3 regions of the Buttiauxella sp. WJP83 genome follow, and region 3 is predicted to be linked to each of the others. Evidence: riboswitches for the same ligand, from Rfam matches in the RefSeq annotation. Region 3 holds a riboswitch; each other region holds the start of a gene.
The links. A riboswitch is a leader RNA that binds a small molecule or an ion and turns the genes downstream of it on or off. The one in region 3 is predicted to bind thiamine pyrophosphate.
Positions count from the first base shown of each region.

Region 1 (10,181 bases), 840 kb from region 3:
CGACATTTTTAAACTCCCTGACCTGGTTATCTATGAAAATGACATTAGTTTTTATGCAGAAAAACCGTCAGGTCGTATTCGCTGTAGTTATGGAGAAATGTGCTGTGCCGTTGAGAAGTGTGACGCCCCGCAAATAATCGATGTGGACATTTCTGCTACTTTTATAAACACTTTGGTTATCTTCGAAAAACCCTCTCATCGACTGATGAAAAGCATGCGACCAGTTAAATTGCGGCTTTATGATATAAATCGGGCTGTTTGTTGTTTAGGCAGCATAGTGCGGGTGTGAAACTGCATGGATATGGACAAATTGTTTCTGTTATCCCCTTTGAAAAGCGAGCTTGATGATGCCTGAAATGCAAAATGACCCCTTGTTGCCAGGGTACTCTTTTAACGCCCATTTAGTCGCAGGATTAACGCCGATTGAAGCTGAAGGCCCGCTGGATTTTTTCATCGACAGGCCATTGGGAATGAAAGGCTACATCCTGAATTTAACGGTGCGGGGTGAAGGTGTTATCAATAACCAGGGGAAAAACTACGTCTGCCGACCCGGTGACATTCTGCTGTTTCCGCCTGGAGAAGTGCATCACTATGGTCGGGAGCCTTCCAGCAAAGAGTGGTATCACCAGTGGGTGTACTTCCGCCCGCGGGCTTACTGGCAGGAGTGGTTAAACTGGGATCCCATCTTTGCGCAAACGGGTTTTTTCCGCCCGGATGACGCGCATCAGCACAGTTTTTCTCAGCTGTTTGGTCAGATTATTGACGCCGGGCAGGCGGAAGGGCGCTATGCGGAATTACTGGCAATTAATCTGTTAGAGCAGTTGCTGTTGCGACGCATGGAAGTCCTGAGCGCCTCACTCAATCCGCCGCTTGATAACCGTGTACGGGATGCCTGTCAGTTCATCAGCGACCATCTGGCCGACCACCGTTTTGATATTGCCAGCGTCGCTCAGCACGTCTGTTTGTCGCCGTCACGCTTGTCACATCTGTTCCGCCAGCAGCTGGGTGTCAGTGTTTTGAGCTGGCGTGAAGACCAGCGCATCCTGCAGGCCAAATTGCTGTTGAGCACCACGCGCATGCCAATTGCCAGCGTCGGGCGCAATGTCGGTTTTGAAGATCAGCTCTATTTTTCGCGCGTTTTTAAGAAATGTACGGGTGCCAGTCCGAGCGAGTTTCGTGCAGGGTGTGAATAGAAACTATTATGTATCTATACAAATGATGGCTTGACGCTTCATTCCACACTCAGGAGAATCGCCCACTCGTTTCTCGACGGACGCTTTATGGAAGCTTTGCTGGAACACTTTATTACTCAGTCAGTAGTGTATTCGCTTTTTGCGGTGATGCTGGTGGCCTTCCTCGAATCGCTGGCGTTGGTCGGGCTTATCCTTCCTGGCACCGTGATGATGGCAGGGCTTGGTGCGCTCATTGGTGGGGGGCAGGTCGATTTTTATCACGCCTGGGCTGCGGGGATTGTCGGTTGCTTACTTGGCGACTGGATTTCATTCTGGCTGGGTGGGCGCTTTAAAGGGCCACTGCATCGCTGGTCGTTCATGAAAAAGAACAAAGCGCTGCTGGATAAAACCGAACATGCACTGCATCAGCACAGCATGTTTACTATTCTGGTGGGGCGTTTTGTCGGCCCGACGCGGCCACTGGTGCCAATGGTGGCGGGCATGCTAGATCTGCCCGTGTCCAAATTTATCATTCCGAATATTATTGGCTGCCTGTTCTGGCCACCGATCTACTTCTTGCCGGGGATTCTGGCGGGTGCGGCGATTGATATTCCTGCGGATATGCAGAGCAGCAACTTTAAGTGGCTCTTACTGCTGGTGGCATTGATTATCTGGCTGGCGGCATGGTTGTGCTGGCGCTGGTGGCGTAGCGGCAAGGCAACATCCGATCGCCTGACGAAATACCTGCCACGTGCGCGTTTACACTGGCTAGCTCCCGTCATGACGGCGCTCGCGGTGGGTGGTTTTGTCGCGATTCAGATGCACCCGATGATGCCGATTTATCGCAGTATTCTGTGGAAAGTGCTCACCGGCCACGCTTAACGGCCGATCCCCAGCAGTGCCGATGCACTGGCTTCTCCGCTCAATAACGTTGCCGTGTCGCCATCCCAGGCGATACGGCCATCAACCACCACCAGGCTTCTTTCGGCGATTCGTGCCGCATCTTCAATACTGTGTGACACCATCAACAGCGTCAATTGTTGCTGGCGACACAGCTCATCAAGCAGCGCGAGCATTTCCTGGCGCAGCGCCGGGTCGAGTGCTGAGAACGGCTCATCAAGCAGCAAAATAGGTTGTTCACGTACCAGACAGCGGGCGAGGGCGACACGCTGACGCTGACCACCTGAGAGTTGTGACGGAAGCCGGTCGAATAAATCGCTAATCGCCATCTGGCTGGCAATCGTCGTGAGCCGCTCTTGTTGTGTCGCGTTGAGTTTAAGCCCTGGATTTAACCCAAGGCCAATATTCTGGCGCACCGTCAGATGGGTGAAAAGATTGTTCTCCTGAAACAGCATCGATACCGGACGCTGTGCCGGAGCGCTGTGCGTATGATCTTCGCCATACAACATAATCTGCCCGCTCGCGGGAGTGAGAAATCCCGCAATCAAACTCAGTAGTGTACTTTTCCCTGCGCCACTCGGCCCCAGCACCGCCACGCGTTCACCGCTGCCAATCTTCATCGAAAAGCGCATTGGCAGATGGTGATAGAGCCAGGTTATATCATTAAGAATCAGCATGGCGTCCCGGAAGTTTTTCAATCAAAGTGAATAAAGCAAAGCACAGTATCAGCAGGATAAGCGCGGTGACGGCTCCGTCCTGGCTGCGATATGAACCAATTTGTTGATAGAGATAAAACGGCAGCGTGCGGAAATCCTCATTGCCAAACAAAGCCACGACACCGAAATCGCCAATCGATAACACACAAGCAAACGCCAGTGCCTGCGCCAGTGGGCGTTTGAGTGCGCGTAACTCGATAAAACGCAGACGGTTTACGCCACTAATATTTAACGACTGGCAAAGCCTGGTATAGCGTTCAGCAACGTCCAGCATGGGGTTTTCCAGCACTTTTAGTGCGTAGGGGATTGCCATCAGCGCATTAGTGAAAATCACGATGCCATCAGCCGTTTGCGGTAAACCCACGGTGCTATTGAGGAGCAGGAAAAAGCCGGTCGCCAGCACGATACCGGGCATTGCCAGAATCAACATTCCGCTAAGTTCCAGCGCCTGGCCTGCAAAGGTGCGGTTACGCAGGCGTAACTCCCGCGAGCTCCACAGCAACATTACCGTAATTATCACGCAGATTAATCCGGCACCTACGGCAATTCGTAATGAGGTGAACAATGCCTGCCAAAGCACCGGCTGTGACAACACAGCGCTAAAGCCACTATTGAGGCCATCAATCATCACCGCCAACAATGGTGGCAGTAACAGTAACAGCGCGAGGATGATGAGCCCCGCGTCGCACAGTTTACGACGCAGGTTATCCTGACGGTCGCGCCAGCCGTGCATCAGGCTATTCCCCACGGGAATTGCTCTGCTAAGTCGCTGGCTTAATAGCACCAACGCTAAACAGCAGACCATCTGGATCATCGCAAGCAAGGCTGCTCGAGCGGGATCGTAGTCGTAGCTCAGCGCCTGGAAAATCGCCAGCTCGATGGTAGTCGCTTGTGGCCCACCGCCTAGCGAGAGCACGGTGGCAAAGCTTGCAAAACAGAGCATAAAAATCAGCGCTGCCGCCGGGAGAATCTGGCGGCGCAGCCAGGGCCATTCCACAAAGCGGAAGAAATTCCAGCCCTGCATCCCGAGTTGTGCGGCAACCTGTCGCTGTTCGCTGGGGATATTTTCTAATGCCTGAAGCAGCAAACGTGTCGCCATTGGCATGTTAAAAAAGACGTGTGCTAATAAAATGCCTTTTAAACCGTAGGGCGAGAAGGTCCACTCGATTCCCAACCCTGCGCATAGCGAGGCCAGCCAACCTTCGCGCCCGTACACTGTCAGAATACCGAATACCGCCACCAGCACCGGCAAAACCAGCGTCATCGCGCACAGCCGTAAAAGGGCTAAACGACCAGGGAAACGGCGACGATAGAGCGCACGAGCCAGAAAAATTGCCGGGAATACGGAAAGTGCGGCGGAGAGAAACGCCTGCCAGAACGAGAAACGCAGTACGTGCCACAAATAGCTATCCTGCATCAGGGCGCGGATATCTGTTTGCGGCGCGTTAAACCACAGCGCCATAAAAGCCGCCAGGGCTACGGCCACCACCAGTGTGGCGGCACAAAGCCCTGGGATCAGCCAGCCGGGAATTAGCGGCTGACGGCGCGTTGCCATTCGCTAATCCAGTTGGCGCGTTGTTTAGAGACTTCTTGCGCGCTGTACTCAAGGGTGTTCTGCGGTTTGACCAGGCCATTAAAGCCTTCAGGCAATTTCACATCGGTCACAGGGTACATCCAGTTTCCCGTCGCAACGGTATTCTGGAAGCCGGGTGAGGTGATAAAAGCCATGAACTTTTCAGCCAGTTCCGGCTGTTTGCTTGACGCCAGACGTCCGGCAACTTCCACCTGCAAATAGTGGCCTTCGCTAAAATTAGCCGCTGCGTAGTTATCTTTTTTCTCTTCGATAATGTGATAAGCCGGAGAAGTGGTGTAACTCAGCACCAAATCGCCTTCACCTTTCAGGAACAGACCATAGGCTTCGCTCCAGCCTTTAGTCACGGTGACGGTTTTCTTCGCCAGTTTTTGCCACGCTTCAGGCGACTTGTCGCCATACACTTTTTGCATCCATAACAGCAAGCCCAGGCCCGGCGTGCTGGTGCGCGGATCCTGATAAATCACTTTCCACTTTTGGTCGCTTTCGACCAGCTCTTTCAGGCTTTTCGGCGGGTTCTTCAGTTTGTTTTTATCGTAGACGAAAGCGAAATAGCCGTAATCGAACGGCACGAAGGTCTCGTTGCTCCAGCCGCCAGGGACTTTCAACGCACTGATGTTTGTTTTGCTCGGTGCAAATAATTTCGTCTGGGTGGCCGCTTCCAGAAGGTTGTTATCCAGCCCCAGAACGACATCAGCTTTACTGTTTTTACCTTCCATTCGGATGCGATTAAGCAACGAAACGCCATCTTCGAGTGCGACGAATTTCAGCTCGCAATTACAGTCCGCTTCAAAGGCCTTTTTCACCGCAGGACCTGGCCCCCAGTCGGCGGCAAAAGAGTCGTAGGTATAAACAGTCAGCAGGGGTTTGGCAAAAACAGGTGCTGCGATGAGCGCAAGCAACGGCAATAATTTTTTGAACACTTTGCACCTCTTGGGATTAGGGGTGGCAAAGGACTTTGAGAAATGAGCCTCAAATCCCTTCGCCGGCGTTATCCGGATCAGGTTCGACGGGTATTATCTCAGCCAGACTTTCGCCTTAGCACCCCGTTGAGAACGCGTGCATTGTAGAGATTTTGTAAATATTACGAAAGAGGTATTGGTTCTGGTGGTGCAAACCATGCCGACTTAAAGTCGAACCATCCCAACGTGTTCATTCTCACACCGCGCATACTGCGTTGTCCTTCAATGCGCAACCAGTGGTGGATTAACGGCAAAATATCATTATTTTCCACGCGACTCTGGCACCACTCAGGCAGAGAAAGCTCTCCGTTATGCCATTTACCCGTATCCGTTTCCCAGTCAATGGCGAGGCATTTTTGAATCAACGGCACTTCATAAAGGTGCGAATAGAGTGAAAACTCTAACGGTAGAGTGAAGTTCGCGCTATTAAGCCAGATATCACTTTCAGCATCCCCCTGATGCCACTCTTCATAGCTCACCTCTTGCACCACAAGCTCTACACCCACGCGCGCCAGCAGCTCTTCCATGAATTTAGCTATCACCCGATGCTCAACGTGATCGCGATAAAATGTCAGCGTAACGGACTCCAGCCCGGCGGGTTTTTCGAGTGTCGGCTGGGGGCGTGCATGGTGCCAGCGCGGTAGCAGTCCGTAGGCTGGGAACCAATATTGCTGATTTTGGGCGCCTGCGCTGTAAAGCAGATGGATCGGTGCCAGAACATGGCTCAACCAACGGCGTACTTCTGTATTGCTACCCAATGTTGAGCGGCTATCGAACAAAATATAGTAGCAGCCTTCTTCGAGACGACTTTCGATGGCTTTCTCACTGTCGGGCATTCCTGACAATTGCACCGCACAACTGATTTCTTCACCAATTTCCGGCAGCACCCAAAAATTGACCTCGTCAATCAATGCCCGATAACCGAAGTAATCATCGTAGGCCTGAATTTTCAGCTGATTGGTGTTGTTGCGTACCACCGAATACGGGCCGGTGCCGACCGGCTGACGAGCAAAATTGGTTAAGGTCTGCCATTCGCGCGGCAGGATCATCGCATTGACGCTGCCCAGTAACCACGGTAGCCATTTGTCGGGTTGTGAGAGGGTGATATCCAGCGTCCAGGCTGTAGGCGAGGTAATTTCCTTAATATGCGAATAAAGCGGCAAAGTGCTGATACGTTGCAAGGATGTCGTCACATCCAGCATATCCAACTCACGCCCATGGTGAAAATGAATGCCGGGGCGAAGATAAAAACGCCAATGTAATGGGGAAATTTGTTGCCAGTGGTGGGCAATATCCGCTTCCAGTTCCCCATTTTCCTCATTTATACGGATAAGCCCGCTGAAAATTTGCCGGGCAATATGAGTTTCTGAACGACGTAGAGCGGAACCGGGTAACAGATTTAGCAGTGGGCGGTAGTAGAGAACGCGCAGTATATGCCGCCCTTGCCGAAAGCTTCGACCAAGATGAGAAATCAGCATCTGGCGAACGGCAGCTTTATCGCCAACGATCTGCACCAGTTGATCAATCCTGTCCTGCTCAAGCAGATCTTCTGCGCGCTGTTGCTGGAGCGCAAGGCCTGTGTACAAAAACTCAAGCTTTGATCGCTTGCCGCGCCCGGCTTCGGCTTGCCAGCTTAACCAGCCATTTTCCTGCATCGCACTGAGTAACGTCCGCATATGTCGGCGGGAGCAATTCAGCAAATCGGCCAAATCATTCAACGTCGTTTCTTGCGGCTTTCCTTCGAAGCTTTGCCACAGACGGATGAACTGTTGTTGTAGACGACCACTAGACATATACCCTTCATCCTTCAAGTTGCAGGGGTGTTGGCTGCGTTTGCTCACCCCAGTCACTTACTCAAGTAAGCTCCTGGGGATTCCCTCCCTTGCCGCCTACCTGCAACTCGAATGCTAAAGGGTAGAAAAGAGGAACTCCCGGCAGAAACTCATCAATTTAACTTTCCTCATATTACGCCAATAATCATCAACGATGAAAGCGAGGAGGTACATATGAAACGGTCACCGGTTGTTAAGTTTTATCAACAGTATTTTGCCGCAACACAAAGTGTTTCTGCTGGATGGCTGGCTCGCCAGACAGCGTCGCAACGTCTGAGGATGCTCGAGGACTTAATGCAGTGGGAAGTGAACACTTCCGCAACCGTGAAGTACTAACTCGTTGATTCATGTGTGACTGAGAATTGGTGATGTTCACCAGGCCAGTGGTTTTTACCGCTGGCTTTTTTATACCCGTCATACTTCAAGCCGCAGGGGTGTTGGCTGCACTCACAAACCCCAGTCACTTACTTTAGTAAGCTCCTGGGAATTTGCTCCCTTGCCGCCTACCTGCAACTTGAATTATTTAGGGTATAGTGGACGGCTTGCACATTTATCACCCGCTCAAGCAAAAGGATCTCTCTGCATGGCCTGGTTTCTGACAAAAGGACGACGCCTGAATCCGGTTTACACAGCATTTATGCTAGTGGCTTTTATGATGGGCATCGCGGGGGCACTTCAGGCACCTACGCTGAGCCTGTTTTTAACGCGTGAAGTGCAAGTGCGGCCATTCTGGGTCGGGTTGTTTTATACCGTCAACGCGATAGCCGGTATTCTGGTCAGTCTGATGCTGGCGAAGCGCTCTGATAGCCGGGGCGACAGACGAAAGCTGATTATGGTTTGCTGTGCGATGGCCGTGGCAAACTGCATTTTGTTTGCTTTTAACCGTCATTATCTGACGCTAATTACCCTGGGCGTCATGTTTGCCTCCATTGCTAACACGGCAATGCCGCAAATCTTCGCCCTGGCCCGCGAGTATGCAGATAGATCCGCACGTGAAGTGGTGATGTTCAGCTCGATAATGCGTGCCCAGCTGTCGCTTGCCTGGGTCATTGGCCCGCCGTTGTCGTTTATGCTGGCGTTAAACTACGGCTTTACCACCATGTTTCTTATTGCGGCGGGGATTTTTGTTATCTCGCTGGCGCTCATCTTCTTCGCACTTCCGTCGGTTGAGCGAATTGAACAGCCCGCCGATCTGGCGCTTACCGAAGTCAGCGGCTGGAAAGACAAGAACGTCCGCATGTTGTTCATTGCCTCAATGCTGATGTGGACCTGCAACACCATGTACATCATTGATATGCCGCTGTGGGTCAGCAGTGATTTAGGGCTTCCGGAATCGCTGGCAGGACTGCTGATGGGGACGGCGGCGGGGCTTGAAATCCCGGCGATGATCCTTGCGGGCTATTATGTGAAGCGTTTTGGTAAGCGGCGCATGATGGTGATTGCGGTGGCAGCGGGCGTGTTGTTCTACGTCGGGCTGATTTTGTTCCACAGCCGCACGGCGCTGTTGTTGCTCCAGTTGTTTAACGCGGTGTTTATTGGCATTGTCGCCGGGATTGGAATGCTATGGTTCCAGGATTTAATGCCGGGCAGGCCGGGGTCGGCAACCACATTATTTACCAACAGTATTTCTACCGGCGTGATTCTGGCTGGCGTGTTGCAAGGGGCGCTCGCGGAGAGTTTCGGGCATTATTCGGTGTATTGGTTAATTGCAGGATTGGCGGTGTTGGCGTTGATTTTGACCAGCAGGGTCAAAAACATTTAAAAGATATCGGGGCGGCTATTCGCCCCGATATTTGATTACTCGGCCAGGAAAATCTCTAATAGCGAATTCAAAAACAGCTTACCGTGCTCGGTTATCTGCCAGTAATCTTCAGTTTCTACCAGATAATTTTTAGCAATTGCTTCATCCAGCTGCGCACGGATCACCGTTTCGTCCAGCCCGGTATACAGGCTAAATTCATTGCGTGGTGCGGCTTCCAGCAGGCGGAAACGGTTCATAAAGAACTCGAACGGTTTATCCGCTTGCTCAACATCGTGCTGGCGATCGAGGTATTTGCCTTCCATATAGCCACGCGGGTGGCGCGTTTTGGCGGTACGCATGATGCGCCCGTCTTCGAACGTCACTTTACCGTGTGCGCCACAGCCAATTCCCAGGTAGTCGCCAAAACGCCAGTAGTTCAGGTTGTGCTGACACTGATAGCCCGGTTTTGCGTAGGCCGAGGTTTCGTATTGCTGATAACCCGCAGCCGTCAGCAGTTTGTCGCCCTGTTCGAAAATATCCCACAGCGCGTCGTCGTCCGGCAGTTTTGGCGGACGTGAGCTAAACAGCGTATTAGGCTCAATTGTCAGCTGATACCAGGAAAGATGCGGTGGATTCAGCTCAATGGCCTGTCGCAAATCATCCAGCGCCTCTTCCAGCGACTGGTCTGGCAAACCGTGCATCAAATCCAGATTGAAACTACGCAGCCCTAATCCGCTAGCCAGATTTGCCGCACGTTTCGCTTCACCGGAATCATGGATTCGGCCCAGGCGTTTGAGTTTTGTCTCGCTAAAACTCTGCACACCGATAGAAATGCGGTTCACGCCAGCACGTTGATAGCCAACGAAGCGGTCGGCCTCAACGGTGCCAGGATTCGCTTCCATGGTAATTTCTGCATCAGCTGCCAGCGGCAGGCGCGCACGCACGCCATCGAGCAACGTTTGCATCGCCTCGCTTGAAAGCAAGCTAGGCGTACCGCCACCAATAAAGATGGTCTTTATTTCACGTCCTTGTGCCATTGGCGCGTCGTTGTCCAGATCGCGCAACAGGTGGGCGACATACTCGTCATGCGGGACGTCGCCTTTTAGTGCATGAGAATTGAAGTCACAGTAGGGGCACTTCTGCACGCACCACGGGATGTGAATATAGAGACTCAGTGGTGGCAAATTAGCCATTTTTCATTGCTTCCAGTAACAGTTTTAGTGCTTGCCCACGGTGGGAAATCGCGCGTTTTTCATCACGAGTGAGT
Region 1 covers NZ_CP110080.1:710,153-720,333, forward strand. Annotated here, with positions in the region: gene araB (ribulokinase) at 1-6, opposite strand, end outside; gene araC (arabinose operon transcriptional regulator AraC) at 348-1,193, shown strand; gene OH773_RS03365 (DedA family protein) at 1,281-2,054, shown strand; gene thiQ (thiamine ABC transporter ATP-binding protein ThiQ) at 2,051-2,749, opposite strand; gene thiP (thiamine/thiamine pyrophosphate ABC transporter permease ThiP) at 2,736-4,343, opposite strand; gene thiB (thiamine ABC transporter substrate binding subunit) at 4,319-5,302, opposite strand; TPP riboswitch at 5,339-5,438, opposite strand; gene sgrR (HTH-type transcriptional regulator SgrR) at 5,464-7,134, opposite strand; gene sgrT (glucose uptake inhibitor SgrT) at 7,348-7,509, shown strand; gene OH773_RS03395 (sugar efflux transporter) at 7,757-8,935, shown strand; gene hemW (radical SAM family heme chaperone HemW) at 8,971-10,107, opposite strand; gene OH773_RS03405 (XTP/dITP diphosphatase) at 10,100-10,181, opposite strand, start outside.
Region 1: another riboswitch for thiamine pyrophosphate. It lies ahead of thiB (thiamine ABC transporter substrate binding subunit); the one in region 3 lies ahead of thiM (hydroxyethylthiazole kinase).

Region 2 (10,181 bases), 1.9 Mb from region 3:
CCCGGCTGAGTTTTGGAAAAGGCGCTGACGTTATTAATCGCGAGCGGAATCATATGATCCCGGAACCAGGGGGATTCGCGCGTAGAAAGCGAAAGTTCTACGTCTGGCGACAGTAGACGAAAGGCACATATCACCTGCACCAGTTGGCTTTCCGTCATGATTGATGCCGGTTCTACACCGCCCGTACAGGGACGTAAACGCGGAAACGAAATCGAATAACGGCTTTGCCAATAGTTCTGTTGCAGCCACAGCAAATGCTCCGCCACCATAAAACAGTCAGTACGCCAGCTATCCGATAAACCAATCAACGCGCCAAGGCCGATTTTGTCTATCCCCGCGCGGCCTAGTCTGTCTGGTGTTTCCAGACGCCAGAAGAAATCTTGCTTGTTACCGCGCAAATGATGCTGCGCGTAAACCGCCTGATGATAGGTTTCCTGATAAACCATCACGCCATCCAGCCCCAGCGTTTTGAGCTCGGCATATTCCTGTTCATTCAGCGGCTGCACTTCCATTTGCAGCGAGCTGAACTGGCGGCGAATGGCGGGGAGGTGTTGACGGAAATAATCCATGCCCACTTTGGTCTGGTGTTCGCCGGTCACCAACAGCAAATGCTCAAAACCGAGTTTGCGAATTGCCTCGCACTCTCGTTCAATTTCTTGTTCATCCAGTGTTTTACGTTTGAGCTTGTTACTCATCGAAAAACCACAGTATGTACAATCATTAGCGCAGAGGTTGGAGAGATACAACGGCACGTAAAAACTCACTGTGTTGCCAAAACGCTGGCGAGTTAATTGCTGCGCCTGCTGTGCGAGAGGTTCAAGATACTGGCTGGCAGCCGGAGAAAGCAGCGCCATAAGATGGTCGCGGGTGATTTTGCGGGCGCTCAATGCACGCTCTACATCAAGGGCTGTTTTGCTGTTGATGCGTAAAGTGATGTCATCCCAGTCGAGTTCACGCCAGCGATCAGTAAAGGTTCCGCCCATTACGTCCCCTCCTGGCTGAATTGCAGGAACTGCGTCAATGGGCTAGAAGCCTGCGCCTGCTGGTGGCGAGTTCCCAATCCGGACTGTGCGGCTATCGAACCTGCTTCAACGGCAAGTCGGAAAGCATGCGCCATCTGCACGGGATCTCGCGCTACAGCAATCGCGGTATTCACCAGTACAGCCGATGCCCCCATTTCCAGCGCATCGGCGGCGTGGCTAGGCGCACCGATACCCGCATCAACCACCACCGGCACCTGAGCCTGCTCAATAATAATTTCCAAAAATGCGCGGGTTTGTAAGCCCTGATTAGACCCAATCGGTGCGCCAAGTGGCATGACTGCCGCGCATCCTGTTTCCTCAAGCCGCTTGCACAAAACCGGATCGGCACCGCAATAAGGCAAAACAACAAAGCCTAATTTGACGAGTTTCTCGGCCGCTTTCAGTGTTTCAATCGGATCAGGTAAGAGATAGCGAGCATCTGGGTGAATTTCCAGTTTTACCCAGTGAGTGCCTAGCGCTTCACGTGCGAGTTGTGCAGCAAAAATCGCCTCCTCAGCATTTTTCGCTCCAGAAGTGTTTGGTAGCAGTTGCACGCCAGCCTCGAGCAGAGGAGTGAGAATCGCATCGTTATGATTACGCAAATCGACGCGTTTCATCGCCATGGTCACTAATTGCGAACCCGAGGCGCGGATGGCTTCGACCATGGCCTGCGGTGAGGAGAACTTACCGGTGCCAGTGAACAGGCGCGAAGAGAAAGTTTTATCTGCAATCTTGAGCATGTTAACCCCCGGCAATGGCCTGAAAAAGCAAGATTTGGTCGCCATCATTCAATAAATGAGTCTCCCATTGCTCGCGTGGGACAATCGTCTGATTGATAGCCAGAGCTATTCCAGGTTTTAGTACACGCAATTGTTCCAGAAGCTTTTCCAGTGTCAGGTTGCCCGCGCACTGCATCGGTTCATCATTAAAATGAATGCGCATCGTGCCCTCCGCATACCGGGCATTCTTTAGCTTTCTGCATGGTGAGCTTGCGCCAACTGTGTTGGCGAGCATCAAACAGACGTAAAGACCCCGTGGCTGGAACGATACCCGTGAGCAATTTAATCGCCTCAAGTGCCTGCAATGTTCCCATCACGCCGACCACGGGACCGATAATCCCTGCGGTTCGGCAGTTACGTTCTGGTTCATGTTCATCCGGCCAGACACAGCGATAACACCCATTTTCCCATGGGGGTGTGAGAACCATAAGCTGCCCGCCAAATCCTACCGCGCTGGCGGAAATCAGCGGTTTGCTCTGTTCGACGCAGGCGGCGTTGACTGCGTGGCGCGTCGCCATATTGTCGCTACAATCGAGAACCAAATCGACGCCGCGCACTGCCTGAATCAGCAAATTTCCTTCAAGACGTTCACTGATAATGTGCAGATCGATATCAGGATTGAGTTGCTGAAGATGGCGCTGGGCGACTCGAGATTTAGGCTGATCGAGATCGTTTGAAGTAAACAAAATCTGGCGTTGTAAGTTACTGATATGCACCGTGTCATCGTCGGCAAGAATCAGTGTGCCAACGCCCGCCGCCGCCAGGTATAAAGCGGCAGGGGAGCCCAGCCCACCGAGCCCAACAATAAGAACTTTGCTGGCGAGCAGCTTTTGCTGCCCTTCAACAGCCACGTCCTCAAGTAAAAGCTGACGGCTGTAACGCATGAAATCCGCATCATTCATCGCCAGCCCCCACCAGTGACAGTAATTGTGCGGTGGCGGCTTGCCAGTCTGGAGCCTGAGTAATCGCGCTCACCACGGCAACACTTCCTACGCCCGTTGCGAGCACTGAAGGAACGCGTTCAATGCTAATCCCGCCAATGGCTACGGTAGGGTAATCACCCAGCGTTTTGATGTGTTTTGCAAGTTGCGTAATCCCTTGCGGAGATGAAGGCATCTGCTTGGTATTGGTGGGGAAAACATGACCCAGCGCGATGTAAGAAGGGCGCGCCTCGAGGGCTCGGTCCATTTCCATGTTGTCATGAGTGGAGATTCCGAGGCGCAAACCCGCATCGCGAATAGCATCAAGATTTGCGACATCCATATCTTCCTGGCCCAGATGCACGCCGTAAGCGCGGTGTTTTATCGCCAACTTCCAGTAATCATTGATAAACAGACGAGCTTCGTATTGTTGGCCCAGCTTGATGGCGGCAACAATGTCGGCCTCTACGTCTTCGTCATGCTTATCTTTGATGCGCAGTTGAATAGTACGCACGCCAGCTTCCAGTAAACGGGCAATCCATTCCACGCTATCCACCACCGGATACAGACCCAGACGCCGGGGAACGAGGGGAAATGCAGGGTGTTTCATCACACTTCCTCCTGACGCAGGTAAATTTCGCCACCTTTTGCCCGGAAGGTTTGCGACATATCCTCCAGTCCGACTTCAATGGCTTGTTTGGCTGCGAAATCGCGGACTTCCTGGGAGATTTTCATTGAGCAGAATTTTGGCCCGCACATCGAACAGAAATGCGCGACTTTTCCGGATTCCTGCGGCAGCGTTTCATCGTGATAGGCTCGCGCGGTAAACGGGTCGAGCGCCAGATTAAACTGGTCTTCCCAACGGAATTCGAAGCGTGCTTTTGACATGGCGTTATCGCGGATTTGCGCGCCAGGGTGGCCTTTTGCCAGGTCTGCGGCGTGTGCCGCAATTTTGTAGGTTATTAGCCCCTGTTTAACATCTTCTTTGTTTGGCAGGCCGAGATGCTCTTTTGGCGTGACGTAACACAGCATCGCGCAGCCAAACCAGCCGATCATCGCTGCGCCAATACCTGATGTGAAGTGGTCGTAACCCGGTGCGATATCGGTCGTCAGCGGGCCGAGCGTATAGAACGGCGCTTCGTGGCAATGTTCCAGTTCTTCGGTCATGTTGCGGCGAATCATCTGCATCGGCACATGCCCGGGGCCTTCAATCATCACCTGGACGTCATATTCCCAGGCAATTTTGGTCAGTTCGCCGAGAGTGTGTAGCTCCGAGAATTGGGCTTCATCGTTGGCATCTTGAATGGAACCCGGGCGCAGGCCATCGCCTAAAGAGAGCGAAACGTCATAAGCGGCGCAGATTTCGCAGATCTCACGGAAATGTTCGTACAGGAAGTTTTCCTGATGATGTGACAAACACCATTTCGCCATAATCGAGCCGCCGCGTGAGACAATCCCGGTGAGGCGTTTGGCTGTCATCGGCACATAGCGCAGCAGCACGCCAGCGTGAATAGTGAAGTAATCGACACCTTGCTCGGCTTGTTCCAGCAATGTGTCGCGGAACATTTCCCAGGTGAGGTTTTCGGCGATACCGCTGACTTTTTCCAGTGCCTGGTAAATAGGTACTGTGCCAATCGGCACCGGGCTGTTACGCAGAATCCATTCGCGGGTTTCGTGGATATAGCGTCCAGTGGACAAGTCCATTACGGTATCTGCACCCCAACGCGTGGACCACACCAGTTTTTCTACTTCTTCTTCGATGGAAGAGGTGACCGCCGAATTACCGATATTGGCGTTCACTTTGACCAGGAAATTACGCCCGATAATCATCGGTTCGGATTCCGGGTGATTAATGTTGGCGGGGATAATTGCGCGTCCCGCCGTAACTTCGTCGCGCACAAATTCTGGTGTGATATTTTCAGGAAGACGAGCGCCAAACCCCTGGCCCGGATGCTGGTGGCGTAAAACCTGGTCGCGGATTCGTTCACGGCCCATATTTTCACGAATTGCGATGAACTCCATTTCCGGCGTCACTATCCCCTTGCGCGCATAGTGCAGTTGCGTGACTGTTTTCCCAGTTTTTGCGCGCTTAGGCGTGAGTTGCGTTTCAAATCGCAATTCGTCCAGACCGTCATCGGCCAGACGCTCTTTGGTATAGGCAGAGCTACGGTCAGTCAGGATTTCGCAATCATCACGCTCAGTAATCCAGTTGGCTCGAAGAGGATCAAGCCCGCGCAGTACGTCAATGATGATAGCCGGATCGCCATATGCGCCAGATGTGTCATAAACGGGGATGGCGTCGTTAGGCGTAAATTGTGGGTTTTCTTTACTGCCGCCGGTTGCGGTCGGGCTTAATTGAATTTCGCGCATGGGCACGCGGATATCATCGCGAGAGCCAGTGAGATAAATACGCTGAGAGTTGGGGAAAGCCGTGCCTTCCAGGGTATTGATAAAATGTTGGGCTGCGGCGCGCTGCTCGCGGCGGTTGAGTTTTTTTTCAGTGGTAGACATAGCTCATTCCAGTAATTATCAGGAAGTGGCTTGTCAGAACAACGGAGGAGTAATGAATGTGGACCGCCCGCGCACGGGTGAACCCAAAAGCAGAATTACTCTTGTTCCCTTCGCAGGTATTAGCCTGATCAGGTTCCGCGGATCCCGAATTAACGGTCTCAGCCGGTGCTTTACCATAACAGTAAGCACTCGGCACTCCGACAAGAAGAAACCCGTATTGCTACGGGTCGGGTTGTAAACTACTCGTTAACAGGGCAGAACTCAAGCCGGGCGTGCAAGACCGCGGGTATTGTTAGCACTGTCATCTAAATCGTGGTCGTACGCCAATTGAATGAGTTTATCTTCCAGCGAAAAACGTGATTCCAGTGCTTCGCCGATGCCGGACAAGGCTTTCTGGAACTCAATGTAGTTATCGTCATCGATAGCGCTTTCAAGATGCGTATCGTAGAAATCCATGATTTGCTGGGTATTGGCTTCAAGCTGTGGGTAAAGATGGGTGGCAGCAAAAAGTGGGCTGTTGCCTTCCATTTCGCTGATAATACGTTCATAAATATTAAAATGGCCGGCAGACAGATAATCCACCAAGTTGTGGCAAAAATTATCCAGAGCCTTTTCATTGAGCGCGGTATGGGAATCCTTGTTAGGCTTGATCCCAACCATATTGTAATAAGCCACCAATAAATGTTTGCGGGCATGAAGCCATTGGTCGATTAACTCATTACTACCACCAACGCGCTCAGTCAGATTCTCTAACTGGTTAAGCATGATTGACTCCGTGAGTTATTTACTCGTCATATTTCAAGTTGCAGGGGTGTTGGCTGCACTCACTTACCCGAATCACTTACTCAAGTAAGCTCATCGGGATGCGTTCATTTGCCGCCTACCTGCAACTCGAACTATTTAGAGTGAAAGATGTAACGCAAACGTACCCAAAATTGTTACGACCATTTGTTTATACCAGCGAACTCGGGGATGTGCACCAGGTTATGGAACGTGTAATTCAAAAGTTAGATCAGGGCTGGTTTATCGTCAGTCATGAACAAAAATTGTGGTTGCCAAAAGGTGAGCTCCCTCACGGAGTGGCACAAAATTTTCAGCTCGATGGCGCTGTTGGGATGCCCATCGGTGAGTGGGAAAATGAACCTGTATGGCTTGTGCGACAAAATCGCCGGACGGATATGGGATCGGTGCGTCAGGTTATCGATCAGGATGTGGGATTATTCCAGCTGGCGGGTCGCGGTGTGCAATTAGCGGAATTCTACCGCTCGCATAAATTCTGTGGCTACTGTGGGCATGAAATGCACGTCAGCAAAACGGAATGGGCCATGTTATGTAGCCACTGCCGTGAACGTTACTATCCGCAAATCTCGCCGTGCATCATTGTGGCCATTCGCCGTGACGACCATATCCTGCTTGCCCAACATACGCGTCATCGCAATGGGATTTACACCGTGCTGGCGGGGTTTGTCGAAGTCGGGGAAACCCTCGAACAAGCCGTGGCGAGGGAAGTCATGGAAGAAAGCAGTATTCGCGTGAAGAACTTACGCTACGTCACTTCCCAGCCATGGCCGTTCCCGCAGTCCTTGATGACCGCATTTATGGCGGAATATCATAGCGGTGAGATTGAAATCGACCCGAAAGAGTTACTGGATGCAGGCTGGTATCGCTACGATCAATTGCCGTTATTGCCACCACCGGGTACGGTTGCACGACGCCTGATTGAAGACACCGTCGCCCTGTGTCGCGCGGACTATGAGTGATAAACTCGAGCGATACAGCCAAAGGAAATTAAAAATGACTGAACTCAAGAACGATCGTTACTTGCGGGCGCTTCAACGCCAGCCTGTAGATACCACGCCAGTATGGATGATGAGGCAGGCAGGTCGTTACTTGCCAGAATATAAAGCGACACGTGCGCAGGCCGGCGATTTTATGTCGCTGTGCAAAAATGCGGAACTGGCTTGCGAAGTGACTCTGCAACCGCTGCGTCGTTACGCGCTGGATGCGGCAATCCTCTTTTCCGATATTCTTACGGTTCCAGATGCGATGGGGCTTGGCCTTTATTTTGAAACCGGCGAGGGCCCACGTTTTCGCTCACCTGTAACCTGCCGTGCCGATGTCGAAAAACTGCCTGTTCCTGATCCAGAAGATGAACTGGGTTACGTGATGAATGCGGTGCGTACCATTCGCCGTGAGCTAAAAGGCGAAGTGCCTTTGATTGGTTTTACTGGCAGCCCGTGGACGTTGGCGACGTACATGGTTGAAGGTGGCAGCAGCAAAGCCTTCACCGTTATCAAAAAGATGATGTATGCCGATCCTCAAGCGCTGCATCTTCTGCTCGATAAGCTGGCGCAAAGCGTCACGTTGTACCTGAATGCGCAAATCAAAGCGGGTGCGCAATCGGTGATGATTTTCGATACTTGGGGTGGCGTGCTGACCGGGCGCGATTATCAGCAATTCTCGCTCTACTACATGCATAAAATCATTGATGGCTTACTGCGTGAAAACGAAGGTCGCCGAGTGCCGGTGACGATGTTTACCAAAGGTGGCGGTCAGTGGCTGGAGGCGATGGCTGAAACAGGCTGTGACGCGCTGGGATTAGACTGGACAACCGATATTGCTGATGCTCGCCGTCGTGTCGGTCATAAAGTTGCGCTACAAGGCAACATGGATCCTTCTATGTTGTATGCGCAACCTGCACGTATCGAAGAGGAAGTAGCAACGATTCTGGCAGGATTTGGTAAAGGCGAAGGCCACGTATTTAACCTTGGCCATGGTATTCACCAGGATGTTCCGCCAGAGCATGCCGGTGCGTTTGTGGAAGCGGTGCATCGTTTGTCAAAACCGTACCACATATAAGATTCAGGAGAGGGAATGGATCTCGCAAACCTACGTGAACAGCAGATCGAATTGGCTTCGCAGGTCTGTCGTGAGGATCGCTTTGATCACAACCTTCCCCGGTTAATCGCTGGGGCTGACGTTGGTTTTGAGCAGGGCGGTGACGTTACGCGGGCCGCCATCGTATTGCTGACGTATCCTTCCCTCGAAATGGTTGAATATCAGGTGGCGCGTGTCGCCACCACCATGCCTTACATCCCCGGATTCCTCTCCTTCCGTGAATATCCCGCGCTGTTAGCTGCATGGAAATTGCTGTCGCAAAAACCCGATTTGTTGTTTGTGGATGGTCACGGTATTTCACATCCGCGACGTTTGGGGGTTGCCAGCCATTTTGGCTTGCTGGTGGACGTGCCAACGATTGGCGTTGCCAAAAAACGATTGTGTGGGCGATTTGATCCTTTGTCTGAAGAACCCGGCGCATGCCAGTTGCTGATTGATAAAGGTGAACCCCTTGCGTCGGTGCTGCGTAGCAAGCGGCGCTGCAACCCGCTATTTGTCTCTACAGGCCACCGTGTGAGCATGGAGAGCGCATTACTCTGGGTAAATCGTTGTCTGCGTGGCTACCGTTTACCGGAGCCGACTCGCATGGCAGACGCTGTGGCTTCGGGTCGTCCGGCTTTCACGCGGTGGCAAGCAATTCAGGGGTGATTAAGGTAAACTGCCGCTAATATTCCGTCTTTGAGACATCGCTATGTTACAAAACCCAATCCATCTGCGCCTTGAGAAACTGGAAAGCTGGCAGCATGTCACTTTCATGGCTTCTTTATGCGAACGTATGTACCCGAATTACGCCATGTTCTGCCAGCAGACTGAATTTGGTGATCCTCAGCTGTATCGCCGTATTCTCGATTTGATTTGGGAAACATTAACGGTCAAAGATGCGAAAGTTAACTTTGATAGCCAACTTGAGAAATTCGAAGAAGGCATTCCTGTTGCTGACGACTATGATATCTACGGTGTCTACCCGGCTATCGATGCTTGCGTTGCATTAAGCGAATTACTTCATTCCCGTCTTTCAGGGGAAACGCTGGAGCACGCCATTGAAGTCAGCAAGGCATCCATTACGACCGTTGCCATGTTAGAAATGACCCAAGCGGGTCGCGAAATGACCGACGAAGAGCTAAGAGAAAACCCTGCTGTTGAAGAAGAATGGGACATTCAGTGGGAGATTTTCCGTCTGTTAGCTGACTGCGAAGAACGCGACATTGATCTGATCAAAGGTCTCCGTGCGGACTTGCGCGAGGCGGGTAGTAGCAATATTGGTATAATTTTTCAGCAGTAAGACAGCAAAACGTGACTTACAGTCCGAATTGTCACCCCTGAAGGCTTCCAATTAGCCCCCCGTCTGGTCTACATTTGTGGGGCGAAAAATAGTGGCTATCGGTGCGTGTATGCAGGAGAGTGCTTTTTTGGCATTTCCGTCGCACTCGATGCTTAGCAAGCGATAAACACATTGTAAGGATAACTTATGAACAAGACTCAACTGATTGATGTAATTGCTGACAAGGCTGACCTGTCTAAAGTACAGGCTAAAGCTGCTCTGGAATCCACTCTGGCTGCAATTACTGAGTCTCTGAAAGAAGGTGATGCTGTACAACTGGTTGGTTTCGGTACCTTCAAGGTAAACCACCGTGCTGAGCGCACTGGCCGCAACCCACAAACCGGTAATGAAATCAAAATCGCCGCAGCTAACGTGCCGGCATTTGTTTCAGGTAAAGCACTGAAAGACGCTGTTAAGTAATTTAACAAGTGTCAGTGAACAGTTTTAGCAGGGGGGCGTTTTCGCCCCTTTTGTCTGTCTGGCGTCCTCTTGCCGTTCTGACAGGCACATTGCTGATAATGGCATGCAGCAGCAAGCCTCCTATCCCGCCATTTACCGCGAGCGGTTATATTGCCGATCAAGGTGTCGTGCGCATTTGGCGTAAAGACAATAGCGATGACGACAGCATTCACATGCTTACGGCGTTCAGCCCGAGACAGAAGGGTGCAACGACCACAAGTGATTACCGTTGGCAGGGTGAGCAACTCATATCTATTGAAATGACGATTTT
Region 2 covers NZ_CP110080.1:4,393,306-4,403,486, reverse strand. Annotated here, with positions in the region: gene thiH (2-iminoacetate synthase ThiH) at 1-983, opposite strand, end outside; gene thiG (thiazole synthase) at 983-1,762, opposite strand; gene thiS (sulfur carrier protein ThiS) at 1,764-1,964, opposite strand; gene OH773_RS20310 (HesA/MoeB/ThiF family protein) at 1,948-2,703, opposite strand; gene thiE (thiamine phosphate synthase) at 2,696-3,331, opposite strand; gene thiC (phosphomethylpyrimidine synthase ThiC) at 3,331-5,232, opposite strand; TPP riboswitch at 5,321-5,442, opposite strand; gene rsd (sigma D regulator) at 5,494-5,997, opposite strand; gene nudC (NAD(+) diphosphatase) at 6,219-6,992, shown strand; gene hemE (uroporphyrinogen decarboxylase) at 7,027-8,091, shown strand; gene nfi (deoxyribonuclease V) at 8,107-8,778, shown strand; gene OH773_RS20275 (YjaG family protein) at 8,822-9,412, shown strand; gene hupA (nucleoid-associated protein HU-alpha) at 9,599-9,871, shown strand; gene OH773_RS20265 (DUF1481 domain-containing protein) at 9,886-10,181, shown strand, end outside.
Region 2: another riboswitch for thiamine pyrophosphate. It lies ahead of thiC (phosphomethylpyrimidine synthase ThiC); the one in region 3 lies ahead of thiM (hydroxyethylthiazole kinase).

Region 3 (10,181 bases):
TCTTATCAAAATTTTTTTTAAAATTATCGGCGCGAAATGATGCTGCCGCACGACCCCGGTTATGTTGATTTGTATCAATTCGATGAATTGGTTAAACGGTAAATATTCTGAATAATGATAGTTTGTTTGCGGGTAGAAGGCGGTTTGTTGCGAGGTGTGGTGCAAAGTCAAAGAAAAGCCACAGCCTGTTTTAGCAGACTGTGGCCTTCAACTTACTCTTCTGTTGGCAATTTATGTACCGGTTGCTCAAGAACCATCGTTTGAGTCTGGCTGAGGCTTATCTCCGCAGCGCGCAGCATTTTAAGGATCTCGTACAGCAGATCGCTACGCGTCGAGCTGACCATACGCGGACTATTCACATAGCCGGTGACACTCAGCACGATCCCGCTTGGCCCCAGCTCTTTAAAGCTGACGGACGGTGGTGGGTTTTCCAGAATTGATTCATGCAACTTATAGGCTTCGAGCAGCAAATTGCGCACTTGCTCAGGGTCGATATCGAGCGGGAAAGTCAGGGCGATGGTCGCCACGCCTTGCGCATTACCCATTGTGGCGTTACGCACGTTCTGCGAAATAAGCTGTGAGTTGGGCACAATTACCGTGGATTTATCCCCTAACTGGATTTCCGTTGCGCGCACGTTGATGCGGCGGATATCGCCTTCAACGCCACTGATACTCACCAAATCACCCACTTTCACAGGGCGCTCGGTTAACAGAATCAGCCCGGAGATAAAGTTCTTCACTATCTCCTGTAAACCGAAACCGATACCCACCGATAAGGCGCTGACTATCCAGGCCAGTTTGTTCCATTCGATGCCGAGCATTGACAGCGTCAGCATGATAATCAGCACATAGCCGACGTTGGTAAACAACGTAACCAGCGAGGCGCGCAGGCCGCGATCCATATTGGTTTTTGGCAGGAAATCGTTATCCAGCCAGCGGCGTGTGGAACGCAATACATACCAGCCGATCACCAGGCACAACACCGAATTGACTGCGTGAGCAGGGATAATATTCATCCCCTCGAGGCCTTTTCCGCCCCACATCTCCGCAATTTTGATGAGCAATTCCATCGGCGTTGTGGTGCCGAAGGTGCCATTAAGCAGCGCAACAGCAGCCATTAACAACAGGCTGGTTTTCCCCAACGCGGAGAACAACGTCGCTGCAAGGGAAAGATGGCGGTCATTCAGGCTCAGCGTGCTTTTGAGGATTTTCCCGGTCTGTGTGGCAGGTGAAAAGACCGTTTCACAGAGATCCACCACGAAATGAATCAGTAGATACAGGCTGCAAACCACCAGGCCAATCCACAGCAATTCGAACGTGACGAAGCGCGCCAGCGGAATGTAGCCAATCAGCAATGCCAGCAAGATAACGAATGCGGTCAGGCTGATGACCAGATGGATCAGACCGGCAACCGTGGAACGAGCTTCGGTTTGCTCGCCCTCGGCACTCATTTTTCGGCGGATCCTGTTGACCCGAATCGGGGCAATCAGGCAATTGAGCGCCACCAGTAAAGCCGCCAGACCGTTGCCAAAAAGCGTAGCGGCAATACTCGCACCGACCAACGCATTAAGCTGTTCGATGATGCCAAAGATAAAGATGAAGGTCGCCAGCAAAATCGGGAACGAGGACAGCGTTTTCGCAAGCGGGTCTGCAATGCCAGGCAGACGCCAGGACGGGTGGCTATTCGACAGTAACGCGATACCCAAACCGGCAATCACCGCAGAAAAATAGGTTAGCTCGACCAGTTGATCGGCAAACTCCATCACCCATTGCGAGGTGTCGGGCAGGCGGGTAAAGGTATAACACAACAACTGCATACAGATACCCAGCGTCAACGTGGTGCTTAACGTGGTAAAGCAGGCGAGGAAGCTGCGACGAAAACGCCCTTGCGGCAGCCAGCGAGGCAACACCCAATTCAATGGCCTGTCCATTGCGCGGCGGCCAAATAATCCAATACCTAACGCCAGCAGCAGATAAATCGTGCTTCCCACGCGCCAGTCTTCGCTCCATGCCTGATGCCAGGCATCGCTGACTTGTGTTCCGAATTCGTCGAATCGCGCCGCATCTTTATCGCTTGGGTCAAATACCGGCGACCAGAAGCTCTCACCCAGAATGCTGCCGGTGTTCAGTGCGATTTGCGTCTTCAGCGCGTCACGACGCAGTCCGGCAATTTGTGATGAGAGGTTTTGTGCACCCACGACAACGGCTTTCGCTTGCTCGATTTGCATCGTGAGCAACGCTTTGCTGCTGTTCAATTGTTTGCGCTGACTGATGACCTGCGGTGTTTCCGTCAAAGTACCCGGTGCCGGAGCAGGCCCAAGGACATCCAGTTGCGCCTGAACCTGCGCTAACTGAGGTGTTAACGAGACGGCGAGTTTATCCGCTTCAGCGACCAGCTTTTGCGCGTCGTCATTAAGGATAGTGAACTGTTTGTCAGCTTTCGCAGCGGATACACGTTGCTTGAGTGAATCCAGGCGCTTTTGCAGTGCAGGCAGTGCTGTGCTGGCGTTAACCTTAACCGGTTCTTCAGTGGCAGATTGCCCAGTAGCCTCCTCCGCCTGAGAAAGGAGGGGGGTCATCAACAAACAAGACAACAATGCCAGCAACAACAGCGGCACTCTTAATGGTTTACGCATCGTACGCATAGAAAAATAATTCCGGGATTTCGAAAAAAATGAAATAAAGGACAATCAGCTAGGATACCTGTAATTCTCCGGATTCCAACCAGGGTTAGTCTGTATATGTTGTTTTGGCGTTCAAATCCGATAACCGGGGCTTATGGTTGGAATGGATGCGTCGCGCAAGGGGGGCGGAGACACTAGCGGTTTACAGCGCGCCACGCAGGCTTTATTCTGATGGCCGATTAATCACAAGTTTCGATTAATCAATGACTCGGGGTGCCCTTCTTTGTGAAGGCTGAGAAATACCCGTACCACCTGATCTGGATAATGCCAGCGTAGGGAAGTCAGATGCCTGTCCGGCATCCCTTCTTCGCGCCGGACAGGAGCTTTATGATGCAACCTGACCTGCTACCCGGCCATATCGCCGCGTCGATTTTACTGCAACTTCGCACCACTTCCCCTCTTGTTCACTGCATGACTAACGATGTGGTGCAGAGTTTTACGGCTAATGTTTTGCTTGCCATCGGTGCCGCTCCGGCCATGGTGATTGAAGCGCAAGAAGCCGCTCAATTTAGCCCTGTTGCCCATGCGCTGCTGATCAATATTGGCACTCTGACCGCTGAACGTCGTCACGCCATGCTTGCAGCTATTCATGCGGCAAATGAATCTTCCACACCCTGGGTGCTTGATCCGGTTGCTGTTGGCGGCCTGGCGTTTCGCACGCAGTTTGCCCATGAGGCGCTCGCCCTAAAACCGGCAGTTGTTCGCGGGAATGCGTCGGAAATCCTGGCGCTGGCGAGTGGCCATTCCGGTGGGCGAGGTGTGGATAGCATCGATGACGCACTTTCTGCACTTCCTGCAGCACAGGCTCTGGCACAACGGGTGGGGACGATTGTTGTGGTAACCGGTGAGCGAGACTACATCACAGATGGTGAAAATAGCTGGAGTGTTTCGGGGGGCGGCGTTTTGATGACACGGGTGGTCGGCACCGGTTGTGCGTTATCTGCTGTGGTGGCCGCTTGTTGTTCATTGCCTGGCTCGCGGCTTGATAACGTCGCCGCCGCCTGCCAGTTTATGAAAATTGCAGGTCAACAGGCCATTTCAGAGAGCCGTGGCCCAGGCAGTTTTATTCCTGCCTTTCTCGACGCGCTTTACGGGCTTCAGGCGGAGGCACTGGTATGAAAGGATTAAAACGTATCAATGCGCTGACCATTGCCGGAACCGATCCAAGCGGTGGTGCGGGCATTCAGGCCGACCTGAAAACTTTCTCGGCGTTGGGCGCGTATGGCACCAGTGTGGTGACCGCGCTCGTGGCGCAGAACACGCGTGGGGTGCAGTCGGTCTATCGCATTGAGCCCGCGTTTGTTGCCGCCCAACTGGATTCAGTGTTGAGTGACGTGCGCATCGATACCATAAAAATCGGCATGTTAGCTGAAACCGATATTGTTGTGGCGGTGGCGGAGCGGCTGGCGTTTTACCATGCGCAAAATGTGGTGCTCGATACAGTGATGCTGGCGAAAAGTGGCGATCCTTTGCTTGCTCCTTCGGCGGTTGACAGCTTACGTCGCAGACTTTTACCGCAAGTGGCACTGATTACGCCGAACCTGCCGGAAGCCGCGGCTTTGCTGGATACCGCTCATGCAAAAAACGAACGTGAAATGAAAGAGCAGGGCGATGCCTTGTTAGGGTTAGGCTGCCAGGCCGTGCTGATGAAAGGCGGGCATCTCGATGATGCGGAAAGTCCGGACTGGTTATTTACGCGAGATGGTGCGCAGCGCTTTACCGCGCCGCGAGTAAAAACGCGGCATACACACGGTACAGGTTGTACGCTTTCTGCGGCACTCGCCGCACTTTATCCGCGCTATAACGACTGGCCGCAAACGATAAGTGCCGCGAAAAAATGGTTATCTCAGGCCTTAGAACAGGCGGATTCGCTGGAAGTTGGCGGCGGAATCGGGCCGGTGCATCACTTTCACCAATGGTGGTGACCCCCTTCATACTTCAAATTGCAGATGCGTTGGCTTTCCTCGCGCACCCCAGTCACTTACTTGTGTAAGCTCCTGGGGGTTTGCTGCGTTGCCGCCTTCCTGCAATTCGAATTATTTTGGGTGTATTTAAGTATATACTTGGGCTCTTTCTCTCCATCTTCCGGATACTTGTGCGACATGGAACAGGTTCACACTCAGCTCATTGAACAGCTTATCCAGCGGTTCTCGCAGGCCGATAACACGCCGTTGTATTTGAAATTTGCCGAAACGGTGAAGGCGGCAGTGCGCAGCGGTATTTTGCCGCAGGGCAATATTCTGCCGGGTGAGCGCGATCTCAGTCAGTTGACGGGGGTTTCGCGCATCACAGTGCGCAAAGCGATGCAGACGCTGGAAGATGATGGGGTGGTGACTCGTTCAAGAGGGTACGGCACGCAAATTAACACCACGTTTGAGTATTCGCTCAAAGAGGCGCGTGGATTTTCTCAACAGGTGGTTTTGCGCGGTAAAAAACCGAACACACTGTGGGTCAATAAACGGGTGGTGAAATGCTCGCCGGAAGTTGCAGAACAACTGGATGTGGCGACGGACAGCGACGTGTTCTTACTCAAACGTATTCGTTACGTGGATGAAGATGCGGTATCAGTCGAGGAATCGTACGTGCCTGCGCAATTGATTGCCGATGCCGATGATATCGGTGTCTCGTTGTATGACTACTTCCGCAGCCAGAACATTATTCCGCAACGCACCCGTAGCCGCGTGAGTGCCAGAATGCCGGACAGCGAATTCCAGTCGCACATCAAACTGGAAACACCGGTGCCGGTTCTGGTAATCAAACAAGTTGCCTTTGATCCCCAAAACCGGCCTATCGAATACAGCATCAGCTACTGCCGCAGCGATTTATACGTTTTCGTCTGCGAGGAGTAGCGCTTCATTGAGTTGTTCAAGGTGCGGCGCGCAGTCGCCGCCACGATGGCCAACGACGTAAGACGCGACTGCATTCCCAAGACTTACCGCATCTGCCAGACTCCACCCCGCGGCAAGACCTGCCAGGGTGCCGCCCGCATGGCTATCACCCGCGCCTATGGTATCGACGACAATTGCCGGGAACGGGGCCACGTGCCCAATTGCCGTATGTGAGCAGTACCACGCGCCTTGTTTATCTAGCCGCACAATGAGTGGCGCATCATAACGTTCAAGCCAGGCGCGGCAAATGCCATCAATGTCGTCGCCAGCCACCTTCAACCCTTCGGCGGCAATGGCGGCTTCCTGGCGATTAAGCGAGACGATCGGTTTACAGGCCATAATCCGCGCCAGCAGGGTTGCTGGAATATCGGCAATGCGTGGCCCAAAGTCGATAAAAGCGGTGACCGCATCGAGCGATTCGAGCCAGTTCACTAACAACTCTGCGCACGGGCCGGCCAGTTGATACCCCGAAAGTGAAAGCAGAGTGCCTGGCGCGAGCTGTAGCTTATCCAGCCATTGCTGATTCCACTGATGCTCAACGCCACGAAATGACATAAACGTTCGTTCGCCGTCTGGCTCAACCAGCGCCAGGCACCAACCGTTATCGCCGCTGCTCGTGTGGATTTCACTCTCGATACCTTGTTTATCAAGGCTTGCACGAATGATATCCGCCCAGGTACCCTGGCCAATCGGTAGCGCATTTTTCGAGGCGATACCGAGGCGTGAAAGTGTCAGCGCGATATTCAACGCGCAGCCACCGATATTCACGCTTTGCTGCTGCAGTTCTATATCGCAACCGCGCCACGGCAGGGAATAAGCGTCGGCGATCACATCAATGACCGCCGAGCCCAACACACAAACCGGGCGCTGCGCCACCAATGTTGGCAAGCGGGAATGTAATTCACCGGCCTTCATAATGCGCCTCCCGCAGCTTTCGATACGCCATAAACAGGCGGCTGTAACGCGTAAAATCGAGCTGGTTAACATCATCAAGCTGTTGTTTTAGCTCGCTATCAATGCTTTCTACGCCGTGGAGTGCGCCACAAATCGCCGTCGCCATCGCACCGATGGTATCGGTATCGCCACCGAGGTTTGCGCATAAAATCGCGCAGCGATTGGGATGGGTTTGCGCCAGTTCCACCATCGCAATCGCCGCAGCAACAGACTCAATGGTGCTGGTGCCTGTACCAACCAGTTGATAAACCTGCTCCATAGCGGACTCCGTTCCGCGCGCGTTTCTGACAACGTTCAGCGCCAGCTCAATACGTGCACCGAGTGACGCATTAAATGTTGTGATCCGTTTTTCCTGAGCATGGCGAGCGATCGAAGGCAATTCGTCGCAAATAGTCTCCCAACTTGCCCCTTCAATCGCTTTTGAAACAGACCAGGCGATAACCACGGCACCGGCCAGGGCGAGATCGGATTTGTGCGTCGGGCTTGAAGCAAGTGCCACTTCATCAATAAAAGCATCGAGATTGTGCGTTGGAAGCAGGCAACCCAGTGGCGATGCGCGCATTGCCGCACCGTTAGTCACGCCGTTGTTTTCTAGCTCGCTAACCGGTGTGCCTTGTTTAATCGCCTTCAGGGCAATTTTGGATGTCGGGCCGAGCACGTTTTTATTAAACGCATCAAACCCTTCAGCCCAGGTCAAAATATGGCGGCCAATGGCGTCCGCGTTAATCGCGCCGTCATGTTCGATAATCGCATCCGCCAGCGCCAGCGCCATTGAGGTGTCGTCGGTAAACTCAGCGCGATTGAAATAACAGGCGGCGTTGTTTTCCGCGGGCCCAGGAAGGAAGCGGTCAATCCAGCCGAAATGTGCCTTCACCCGCGCACGAGGCCACAACTCCGACGGCATTCCCATCGCATCACCTAACGCCTGGCCGTAAAAGGCTCCAAGAATTCGATTTTCCATCATTATGCTTCCTTTAAATCTTTTTCAGATTGATTGCCTGCAACATCAATTGGGGTGATTTCTTTATCCGATTCACGGAAAAATACCAGGAACAGTACGGTAATCACCGCGATCATAATGGCACCGAAGCCCCACATTCCGGCCCAGTTGAACGTCTGGCCGTTTACCGGAGCAGGGAGGGCGAACATTTTTTCCATTAGCTGAGCGCCAATGCGATAACCGAGCAAACTCCCGAAGCCCTGGCAACATAGCGTGATAAGCCCTTGTGCCGCGGTGCGCATATGGACGGGCGTTTTTTTATCCACGTAGATATAGGCGGTGACGTAGTAAAAGTCGTAACTCACGCCGTGCAGCAGAATGCCAAGGAACAGCAGGCCGTAAGTAAAGATATGATCGGCACCACCGTAGACGAAGAAACCGTAACGAATTGCCGCGGTGATAAGACCAAGCAGTAATACCTTTTTAATGCCAAAGCGCTTAATAAAGAAAGGAAGCGCCAGCATAAAGAAGATTTCGGAGAACTGTCCGAGTGTCATCCATCCAGTGGCGTTATGCATACCCACTTCGGTCAGATAACCGTTGGCAAAGATGTAATAGAACGCCAGCGGCATAGCAAACAGGAATGAGCAGAAGAAAAAGACCAGGAAGTTTTTATCTCTTAGCAACACGATAGCGTCGAGGCCGAGCATCACTTTCAGGCTCATTTTACCGGTACTTTTCGGTGGCGTATTTGGCAGCGTCAGGGCAAAGACACCCAGCAGCGCTGAGCTACCGGCGGTGATGAGCAAGGGAACGTTGGTCGGTGAAATATCGCTAAAACCCAACATTTGCGGCAGGAAACCGCACACCAGACCGGAAGCAATCCAACCGATAGTCCCCATGACCCGAATGCGCGGGAAGTCGCGCTCAACGTCTTCAACATTGGAGAATGCGATGCTGTTGGTTAGCGCAATTGTCGGCATATAAGTCAGGGAATAGGCCAGCAATAGCGGGAAGAAGTAAACGAACTCAGTTTGCTGAGCGGCCAGGTACATCAGCACGGTACCGACAAACATCAGCAGGGCCAGCACCTTTTGCGCAGCAAAGAAGCGGTCGGTCAGCGAGCCGACGAGAATTGGCGACAAAATAGCCGCGATTGCTGTACAGGCGTAGGACCAGCCTATTTCGGTTGGACTAAAACCACTTTTACTCAGGAATAGCCACAGAGGAACGAACCAGGCGCCCCAGATAAACCATTCAATAAACATCATGAATGAAAGACTCATTGTTGTACGTTTCATACGTATACCCCAAATAATTGAAGTTGCATCAAGGCGGTAAGTGAGCGAATCCCGATGAGCTTACTCAAGTAAGTGATTCGGGTGAGTAAACGCAACCAACACAGATGCGACTTCAAGTATGACGGGTATAGAATCTTCATGATTGTGTTGGGTACACCATAACCATACCAATCAATAATACCTTTTAAATACCTTTGCATTGATTCTTTGAGCGCTGTAGCAAAAATACCCTCGATAGCAGCAAAGTGTTACACCTTAAATGCAACCAAAAGTGCTCTCCGGGTGGCGAAGCCGACCCGTCACGACCAGGATTAGGACTGCCTGTTTGTCTCTACTCTCATGCAGGTCAGGACTATTCATTCTCAGTGGGCAGGGGGCTCGCTGAAATAACGGGAGCGTATTATGACTGATATTGCGCAGTTGCTTGGCAAAGATGCCGACAGCTTGTTACAGCATCGTTGTATGACTATTCCGGCAGACCAGTTGTATCTGCCTGGCTCGGATTATGTAGATCGCGTAATGGTGGATAACAACCGTCCGCCTGCGGTGTTACGTAATATGCAGACGCTATATAACACCGGTCGTCTGGCTGGCACCGGTTACCTCTCTATTTTGCCCGTAGACCAGGGCGTTGAGCACTCCGCCGGAGCATCATTTGCGGCAAACCCGCTCTATTTTGACCCTAAGAACATTGTTGAACTGGCGATTGAAGCGGGTTGTAACTGTGTGGCTTCAACCTATGGCGTGCTGGCTTCGGTTTCGCGTCGCTACGCGCATCGCATTCCTTTCCTCGTCAAACTGAACCACAACGAAACCTTGAGTTACCCCAATACCTTCGACCAGACGTTGTACGCAAGCGTTGAGCAGGCGTTCAATATGGGAGCCGTGGCAGTAGGCGCGACCATTTACTTTGGCTCACCGGAATCACGTCGTCAGATTGAAGAGATTTCTGTGGCGTTTGAACGCGCCCATGAACTGGGGCTGGTGACGGTGCTGTGGGCGTATCTGCGTAATCCAGATTTCAAAAAAGAGGGAGTGGATTACCACGTCAGTGCTGACCTCACAGGGCAGGCGAACCATCTGGCGGCCACAATCGGCGCGGATATCGTGAAACAGAAGATGGCGGAAAATAACGGGGGCTACAAGGCGGTAAACTTTGGTTATACCGATGACCGCGTTTACACCAAACTGACCAGCGATAACCCGATCGATTTGGTGCGTTATCAACTGGCAAACTGCTACATGGGACGCGCCGGGTTGATTAACTCAGGCGGCGCTGCCGGGGGTGAAACTGACCTCACTGACGCCGTTCGTACCGCAGTCATTAACAAACGTGCAGGCGGTATGGGTTTAATACTGGGGCGCAAAGCCTTTAAGAAATCCATGTCTGAGGGCGTGAAGTTAATCAACGCAG
Region 3 covers NZ_CP110080.1:1,553,908-1,564,088, forward strand. Annotated here, with positions in the region: gene OH773_RS07235 (DUF3772 domain-containing protein) at 213-2,636, opposite strand; TPP riboswitch at 2,884-2,980, shown strand; gene thiM (hydroxyethylthiazole kinase) at 3,015-3,803, shown strand; gene thiD (bifunctional hydroxymethylpyrimidine kinase/phosphomethylpyrimidine kinase) at 3,800-4,609, shown strand; gene OH773_RS07250 (GntR family transcriptional regulator) at 4,787-5,533, shown strand; gene OH773_RS07255 (PfkB family carbohydrate kinase) at 5,507-6,487, opposite strand; gene OH773_RS07260 (ADP-ribosylglycohydrolase family protein) at 6,474-7,490, opposite strand; gene OH773_RS07265 (nucleoside permease) at 7,490-8,767, opposite strand; gene fbaB (class I fructose-bisphosphate aldolase) at 9,170-10,181, shown strand, end outside.